One region of the Pseudomonas sp. SO81 genome, then DNA from elsewhere that is predicted to be linked to it. Evidence: predicted binding sites of a transcription regulator. Region 1 holds the regulator's gene; the other holds the start of a gene.
What was found. The regulator FliA, encoded in region 1, starts transcription of late flagellar genes. The targets are predictions, from matches to a motif close to CTAAAGTTTNNNNNNNNNNNGCCGNTAA.
Positions count from the first base shown of each region.

Region 2: motA (flagellar motor stator protein MotA) is a predicted target of FliA. The motif match lies at 1,849-1,876, and genes of this name have one in related genera.

Region 1 is NZ_CP126126.1:573,823-578,108, reverse strand. Features, by position in the region: gene flhF (flagellar biosynthesis GTPase FlhF) at 1-1,156, shown strand, start outside; gene fleN (flagellar synthesis regulator FleN) at 1,253-2,086, shown strand; gene fliA (RNA polymerase sigma factor FliA) at 2,083-2,829, shown strand; gene OH686_RS02670 (chemotaxis response regulator CheY) at 2,913-3,287, shown strand; gene OH686_RS02665 (protein phosphatase CheZ) at 3,307-4,095, shown strand; gene OH686_RS02660 (chemotaxis protein CheA) at 4,125-4,286, shown strand, end outside.
Region 2 is NZ_CP126126.1:1,942,551-1,946,836, reverse strand. Features, by position in the region: gene OH686_RS09340 (rhodanese-like domain-containing protein) at 1-247, opposite strand, end outside; gene OH686_RS09335 (HDOD domain-containing protein) at 292-1,812, opposite strand; gene motA (flagellar motor stator protein MotA) at 1,933-2,784, shown strand; gene motB (flagellar motor protein MotB) at 2,801-3,841, shown strand; gene rsgA (small ribosomal subunit biogenesis GTPase RsgA) at 3,884-4,286, opposite strand, start outside.

The DNA of each region.
Region 1 (4,286 bases):
GGCGCTGGAAGCCGAGCTGCGCAAGACTCAGGCGAAGATCGCCAATGCCCAGGCCGAGCTGACCATTCGCGCCGTGGCCGACGAGCGCAAGGACCGCCAGCTGTTCGCCAACGAATCGCTGGTCGCCCCGGAGCTGCCGGCCACCGCCGTCAAGGCTCAGCGCCCGGTGGCCGCCGCACAGCCCGCAATCAAGCCGGCTGCCGCTGCGGTGGATCAGCGCGCCCTGGATGCCATGCGCTTCGAGCTGCACGGCCTGCGCGAGCTGATCGAAGTACAGCTGGGCTCCATCGCCTGGGGCCAGCTGCAGAATCGCAAGCCGCAACAGGCCAACCTGTGGCGCCGCCTGCAGCGCATGGGCCTGTCCGCCGAGCTGTCCAAGGCCCTGCTGGAGCGCGTGGCCAAAGTCGCCGAGCCGCGTCAGGCCTGGCGCATGCTGCTGGCCCACCTGGCTCATGCGATCAAGACGCCCGAAGTGGAGCCGCTGGAAGAGGGCGGTGTGATCGCCCTGGTCGGCCCGGCCGGCATGGGCAAGACCACCACCCTGGCCAAGATGGCGGCGCGCTACGTGCTGAAATACGGCCCGCAGAGCATCGCCCTGGTCAGCATGGACAGCTTCCGCATCGGCGCCCAGGAGCAGATCAAGACCCTCGGTCGCATCCTCAACGTACCGGTGACCCAGGTCGACCCGGGCCAGTCCCTGGTTCAGGCCCTGGCCCCGCTGGCGCGCAAGAAAGTGGTGCTGATCGATACCGCCGGCCTGCCAGGCAATGATCCGGCTCTGCGTCTGCAGTTGGAGAGTCTGGCCGCGCGTGGGGTCAAATCGAAAAACTATCTGGTGCTGGCCGCTACCAGCCAGGCTCAGGTGCTCAAGGCCGCCTATCACAGCTACAAGCAGTGCGGCCTGGCCGGGTGCATCCTGAGCAAGGTCGATGAAGCCGCCAACCTGGGTGAAGTTCTGGGGCTGGCTATCAGCCAGCATCTACCGGTAGCCTATCTGGCAGATGGGCCGAAGATTCCGGACGATCTGCAGGTGCCGCGCAGCCATCAGCTGGTGAGTCGCGCCGTGAGCCTGCAGACCGCCGAAGATCCAAGCGAGGAGGCCATGGCGGATATGTTCGCCGGCCTGTACCACCACCCGGCGCGCCGCGTGGGATAAGGCAGGCGGCAGCGTGCAAGGCGTTCTAGTGTTAGGAAAGGGTCGGTGTGGTTGCCCGACCAGCCCAGTCCAGGCAAGTCAAGGTAAGAGAAGAACATGGGTAGTATGCATCCCGTACAGGTGATCGCAGTCACAGGCGGCAAGGGCGGTGTCGGCAAGACCAATGTGTCGGTGAATCTGTCGCTGGCGCTGGCCGACCTCGGTCGCCGGGTCATGCTGATGGACGCCGACCTGGGCCTGGCCAACGTCGACGTCCTGCTCGGCCTGACCGCCAAGCGCACCCTGGCCGACGTGATCGCCGGCGAGTGCGATCTCAAAGATGTGCTGATCCAGGGTCCCGGCGGCGTGCGCATCGTGCCGGCCGCCTCGGGCACGCAGAGCATGGTGCAGTTGTCGCCGGTGCAGCATGCCGGCCTGATCCAGGCCTTCAGCGACATCAGCGACAACCTCGATGTCCTAGTCATCGACACCGCCGCCGGCATCGGCGACGGCGTGGTCAGCTTCGTGCGCGCGGCGCAGGAAGTCATCGTGGTGGTCTGCGACGAGCCGACTTCGATCACCGACGCCTATGCGCTGATCAAGCTGCTCAATCGCGACTACGGCATGAGCCGCTTCCGCGTGCTGGCCAACATGGCCCATACGCCGCAGGAAGGGCGCAATCTGTTTGCTAAGCTGACCAAGGTAACCGACCGTTTTCTCGATGTGGCTTTGCAATACGTCGGGGCAGTGCCCTATGACGAGTCCGTACGCAAGGCCGTGCAGAAGCAGCGCGCGGTATACGAAGCCTTCCCGCGCTCGAAATGCGCACTGGCGTTCAAGGCGATCGCCCAGAAAGTCGACACCTGGCCGCTGCCGGCCAACCCGCGCGGCCATCTGGAGTTCTTCGTCGAGCGTCTGGTGCAGCAACCGATCGCGGGTACGGCCGTATGACAGCAGCCAGTGGACTACGCATGTACAACAAGGCGCAGGCGCAGGATTCCCAGCACCAATTGATCGAGCGCTACGCGCCCCTGGTCAAGCGCATCGCCTATCACCTGCTGGCACGCTTGCCGGCCAGTGTGCAGGTCGACGACCTGATCCAGGCGGGCATGATCGGTCTACTGGAAGCTTCGAAAAAATACGACGGCAGCAAGGGCGCCAGCTTCGAAACCTACGCCGGCATCCGCATCCGCGGCGCCATGCTGGACGAGGTGCGCAAGGGCGACTGGGCGCCGCGTTCGGTACACCGCAATACCCGCATGGTCAGCGACGCGATTCGTGCAATCGAGGCGCGCACCGGAAGAGACGCTAAAGATCAAGAGGTTGCGGCCGAACTCCAATTGAGTCTCGAGGATTACTACGGCATCCTTGGCGACACTCTGGGCAGTCGCCTGTTCAGCTTCGACGACCTGGTTCAGGACGGCGAGAGCGGCGGTCTGCACGAGGATGTCAGCAGCAGTCACGGAGGGCCCTTGCATGGTCTGGAAGATGAACGCTTCCAGGCGGCCCTGGCCGATGCCATCGCCAACCTGCCGGAGCGCGAGCGCCTGGTGCTGTCGCTGTACTACGACGAAGAATTGAATTTGAAGGAAATCGGCGAAGTCCTGGGGGTCAGCGAATCCCGGGTCAGCCAGTTGCACAGCCAGTGCGCCGCGCGTTTGCGGTCCAGGCTGGGCGAGTGGCGGGCCAGCTGACGGCGAGCCGGTTTCATGATTTGCGACGCTACCGGGCTGCCGGAGGCGTTTAGGACTGTACGGAGGTCGACTTGGACAAGAACATGAAAATCCTCATCGTTGACGATTTTTCGACGATGCGACGGATCATCAAGAACCTCCTGCGTGATCTGGGGTTCACCAACACCGCGGAGGCCGACGACGGCAACACCGCTCTGCCCATGCTGCAGAGCGGCAGCTTCGACTTCCTGGTGACTGACTGGAACATGCCCGGCATGACCGGCATCGACCTGTTGCGCGCGGTGCGCGCCGACGACCGCCTGAAGACCCTGCCGGTACTGATGGTGACTGCGGAAGCCAAGCGCGAGCAGATCATCGAGGCCGCCCAGGCCGGTGTGAACGGCTATGTGGTCAAGCCGTTCACCGCCCAGGTGCTTAAGGAGAAGATCGAGAAGATCTTCGAACGGGTTAACGGCTGATGTCCGCCGCGAGGGCGCTATGGCACACGATGATTCAACCCTGGGCGAACTCGAATCGACCCTGAAGACACATGCTACCCAACTCGTCGACAGCCTTGAGAAGGGTCGCTTCGGCGAAGCGGTACAGCTGATCCACGAGTTGAGCAAGGCGCGCGATCACGGCCTGTACCAGGAAGTCGGCAAGCTCACCCGCGAGCTGCACAACGCGATAGTCAATTTCCAGATCGACCCGCACATGCCGGGCGCCCAGGAAATCTCGCAGATCTCCGATGCCACCGAGCGTCTGTCCTACGTGGTCAAAATGACCGAGAAGGCGGCCAACCGCACCATGGATCTGGTCGAGCAGAGCGCGCCGCTGGTCAACGACCTGGGCGACGAGGCGCAGAGCCTGTCGGCCGAGTGGGGCAAGTTCATGCGCCGCGAGATGGGCGCCGACGCCTTCCGTGACCTGGCCAAACGCATCGAGCTGTACCTCGCCCGCAGCGAGCGCGACAGCCAGAAACTGTCCGGCCACCTGAACGACATCCTGCTGGCGCAGGACTTCCAGGACCTCACCGGGCAAGTGATCAAGCGGGTGACCCAACTGGTCACCGAAGTGGAAAGCAATCTGCTCAAGCTGGTGCTGATGGCCAGCCATGTCGACCGTTTCGCCGGCATCGAACACGACCATGCCGTGCTCCGCGCCGAGCAAGAACAACAAAAAGAGCCTTCCAAGGGTGAAGGTCCGCAGATTCATGCCGATAAGCGTGAGGACGTGGCGTCCAGTCAGGACGACGTCGACGATCTGCTGTCCAGCCTTGGATTTTAAGGCTCTAACAGAGCCTTTGGAGCGCACCGATGAGCTTCGACGCCGATGAAGAAATCCTCCAGGACTTCCTGGTAGAGGCCGGCGAAATTCTTGAGTTGCTGTCCGAACAACTGGTCGAGCTGGAAAGCCGACCCGATGACATGGACCTGCTCAATGCGATTTTCCGTGGTTTCCACACCGTCAAGGGTGGC
Region 2 (4,286 bases), 1.4 Mb from region 1:
CCGCGTCGGCGTGGTGGCCCAGTTCGCCGAACAGGGCTTCCAGCTGCGCCCGCTCCGGCAGCAGTCCGGGCGCCGGCGGCTGGCCCAGCTGGGTGCGCTTGCTGTCGACCCAGCGGGCGCCGGGTATGTGCCCCTCGGCATAGCGGGCGGCCGGGCTCAGGTCGACCAGGATCAGCTCGGGTGCCTGCAGGCGGGTAGCCAGGTCGGCCGGCTCGATCACCAGCGGCAGGCCGGAGAAGGCGGACATGCGGAGCCTCCGGAAATGGGAAAGGGCGGATTGTAGCGGAAAGGCTAGGTGCCGCGGCGGGCAAAGGTGGCCAGGGCGCGCTCGATGCATTGCACGGTCTTGCCGAACACCTGCAGGGGCGTGGCGCCGATCTCGCCGCCGCCCTGGTCCGCCACCAGCAGCATCACCACCCGGCCATTGCTGGCCAGCGAGCGCAGCAGCAGGTGCTCGCCATCGAACAGGGCCTTGAGCGTCCCCGGCAGTAGGGCCGAGACCTGGGCCAGGTTGGCCGGACTCAGGCGCAGCTGGCCGGGTTCGATCAGCAGGCGGCGCAGCACCTGGCTCTGCGCCGGATCGAGGCGTAGCTGAGCCGCTGCGTCCGGCAAGCCGGCGACCTGCTGGGCCTGCAGACGGCTGTGGGTGCGGTCGGCCAGCAGGATCAGCACCCGCTGCATGCCGCTGGCCTGCAGGGCCTGGCAGGCGCTGTCGGTCAGCTGCAGCACGTTGGCGAATGGCGAGGGTTGGGCCAGGAGCTTGGCGCAGTGTTGCTTCCACAAATCCAGTTGCGGGTTGAGCGCCGGGGCGGGTGCCTGCAGGTCCTTCAGGCGGCAGGCATCCCAGGGCCACAGCAGCGCCTCGGCCGGGTGCCATAGGTCGGGCATTTCGTACTGACGGGCGCTCTGCGCGGCCTGCTGGTGAACCAGTTGCTGCATCTCCGGCAGGGCGACCTGCAGGTACAGCCCGGTCAGGCGCTGCCAGCGCAGGTGGTGCTCGCAGGCCCAGTTGTGGTGGCTGGAGACGGCCAGGCCGTTGGCCAGCAGGATGCTGTTGGCTGGCTGGGTCAGCCAGCGGCGCAGGTTGGTGTCTTCGTCGAGCAGCTGCTGCTGGTGCAGCGGATGCTCGTTGTCGCGGGCGATGTGCAGGGCCTTGACCAGCAGGCGGCGGTCTTCGACCAGCAGGCGATAGCCCTGGACGATCCACTCCGGCATGCGCCAGTGCCGGGCCAGGGCCAGGCACAGCGCCGGCAGCGACACGCCGAGCAGCTCGCGTTCGACCTTGCAGGGCGGCTCGCCGCGGCCGAGCGCGCGGCGCTCCCAGGCCTCGAACAGCTGCGGGTGGGTGGTCACCAGCGGCCACAACGGGGCGAGGAACAGCAGGCTGCCCCAGTGGATTTCCTGCCACAGGCGAGCCAGGCGCCCGGCGAACAGGCCGTTGGCCTGTTGCGCGGCGTGCAGGCTGATCAGCTGCAACTGGCGCAGGGGCAGGGGAATCTGCGCCTCGTCCAGCACCGGCATCTGCTCGAGAAGCGTTTCCGCACGTTTCAGGCCGAGGCGGTTGAGCGCCATCTCCAGGCTCTCGGCCGGTTCGCCGAGGCTGCCGGTATGGCGGTTGGTCTCGCGCAGTACGGCCAGGGCGATGGCCGGGCTGTCCTGCATCTGCTCGGCGATCTCACGCAGGGACTTGCGGCTGTCCTGCAGGGCGCGGCGCACCGTCTCGTGGTGGTGGGCGGCGATGGGCAGGCGCACCTCGTCCAGCTGTTTGAGCCAGGCATCGAGGCTGCGCGGTATGGGCTTGTCTGTGGGCATGCGGGTTGAGCCAAACTGGCTTTTCGCCTTTACTGCCTATAGTCTGGCGCAATACTTCCGATAATTAGAAGGGTTGTTTTACAGAACCCTTTCGACTGACTCTTCAAGCTCAAATTTCCCATGGTCAAGATCATCGGCATCCTGGTTGTTTTCGGCTGCGTTTTCGGCGGTTTCATTCTGTCGGGCGGCAAGTTCATGGCGCTGGTGCATCCCTTCGAGGTGATGATCATTGGCGGTGCCGCCCTGGGGGCCTTTCTCCAGGCCAACCCCGGCAGCGCCTTCATGACCGTGTTCAAGAAGTCGCTGGCGATGTTCAGCAGCCGCTTCACTCATGCCTTCTACCTGGAAGTGCTGAAGCTGCTCTACGAGATCCTCAACAAGAGTCGCCGCGAGGGTATGATGGCCATCGAGGCCGACGTCGAGGACCCCAACGCCAGCCCGATCTTCAGCAAGTACCCGGCCATTCTCAAGGATGCGCAGATGACCGCGTTCATCTGCGATTACCTGCGCATCATGTCCAGTGGCAACATGGCGCCCCACGAGCTGGAAAACCTCTTCGACATGGAGATCACCAGCCTGAAGGAAGAGCTGGAACACCCGGCCCACGCGGTGGCCAAGGTGGCCGACGGCATGCCGGCCATGGGCATCGTGGCGGCGGTGTTGGGCATCGTGATCACCATGTCCATCCTCGCCACCGCCGACAACGCGCAGATCGGCGAGAAGGTGGGTACCGCGCTGGTCGGCACCTTCCTCGGCATTCTCGCCTCCTACGGTTTCTTCGCCCCGCTGGCCGCCGCCCTGGAACATGACGCCAAGGAAGAGCTGAACCTGTACGAATCGATCAAGGCCACTCTGGTGGCGTCCGCCTCCGGCATGCCGCCGACCCTGGCCGTGGAATTCGGTCGCAAGGTCCTGCTGCCGGCGCACCGGCCGAGCTTCAGCGAGCTCGAGCAGGCCATGCGTGGCAACTGAGCCGGGTCGCTAGGTCATGGAGAACAACCAGCCGATACTGGTCAAGCGGGTCAAGAAGGTCGCCGGCGGCCACCACGGTGGCGCCTGGAAGATCGCCTTCGCCGACTTCGCCACGGCTATGATGGCCTTCTTCCTAGTGATGTGGCTGATGTCTTCGGCCACCCCGGAACAGAAGAAGGCCATCTCCGGCTATTTCCAGGACCCCATCGGCTTTACCGAAAGCGCCAGCCCCTATGTCATCGACCTGGGCGGTACGCCGACTCCCGCGCCCGACCGCACCCTCAATCCTGAACTGAAGGATGCTCCGGACGCTGCCGATGCGGCGGTCGATGCCAAGAATGACCAGGCAGAGATGGATGCCAGCCAGGCCGAGACGCTGGCCGAGCAGGTCGAGCGCGAGCGCCTGGAGCTGCTGCTGCAGGAGCTGCAGACCAAGGTCGACGAAGACCCGCAGCTGCAGAAATTCAAGGACCAGATCCTCTTCGAGATCACCCAGGACGGCCTGCGCATCCAGATCATGGATGCCGAGAACCGGCCCATGTTCGACATCGGCAGCGCCCGTCTGCAGCCCTATTTCGAAGACATCCTGCTGATCCTCGCCGAGACCATCAAGGCGGTGCCGAACAAGATCAGCGTCAGCGGCCATACCGACGCCAAGCCCTTCGCCGGCCAGGCCGAGTTCGGTAACTGGGAACTGTCTGCCAACCGCGCTAACGCCGCGCGGCGTACGCTGGTGGCTGGCGGCTACCCGGAGCCACGGGTGGCGCGGGTGGTGGGGTATGCCTCGTCGGCGCTGTTCGATCGCAAGGACCCGTTCAATCCGGTGAACCGCCGCATCGACATCATCGTCCTGACCAAGAAGGCCCAGCGCGCCATCGAGGGCGAGCAGGATGGCGATGGCGCCGCCGAGTCCGCCGAGCCGCCGGCGCCCACCGAGGCAGTGGCGCCTGGCTCGGAACCAGCGGCGCCGGGCGAGCCGGCCCAGGCGGACGAGCTGCGCCAGCGCCTGAACATCTTCGAGGACGGTGCGCTGCAGTTCGACCAGCCCCAGGAATGAAAGAGGCCGCGATCATCGCGGCCTCTTCGTTTTTCGTCTCTATCAATAATCGGGTTCAGGCAGGCTGGCCAGGATGTGCCGGTAGCTGGCCATGCGCTGTGGCTGGATGCGGCCATCTTCCAACGCCTTGAGCAGGGCGCAGCCCGGCTCGCGGTCGTGCTTGCAGTCGCGGAAGCGGCAGGTGCCGAGCAGGTCGCGGAACTCGATGAAGCCGGCTTCTACGTCCTCGCGGCTGACATGGCCGAGGCCGAACTCGCGGATGCCGGGCGAGTCGATCAGCTCGCCGCCGCCGGGGAAGTGGAACAGCCGGGCGGTGGTGGTGGTGTGGGTGCCCTTGCCGGTGACCTCGGACAGCGGTCCGACGCGGGTGTCGACGCCCGGCAGCAGGCTGTTGACCAGCGACGACTTGCCGACCCCGGATTGACCGACGAACACGCTGACATGC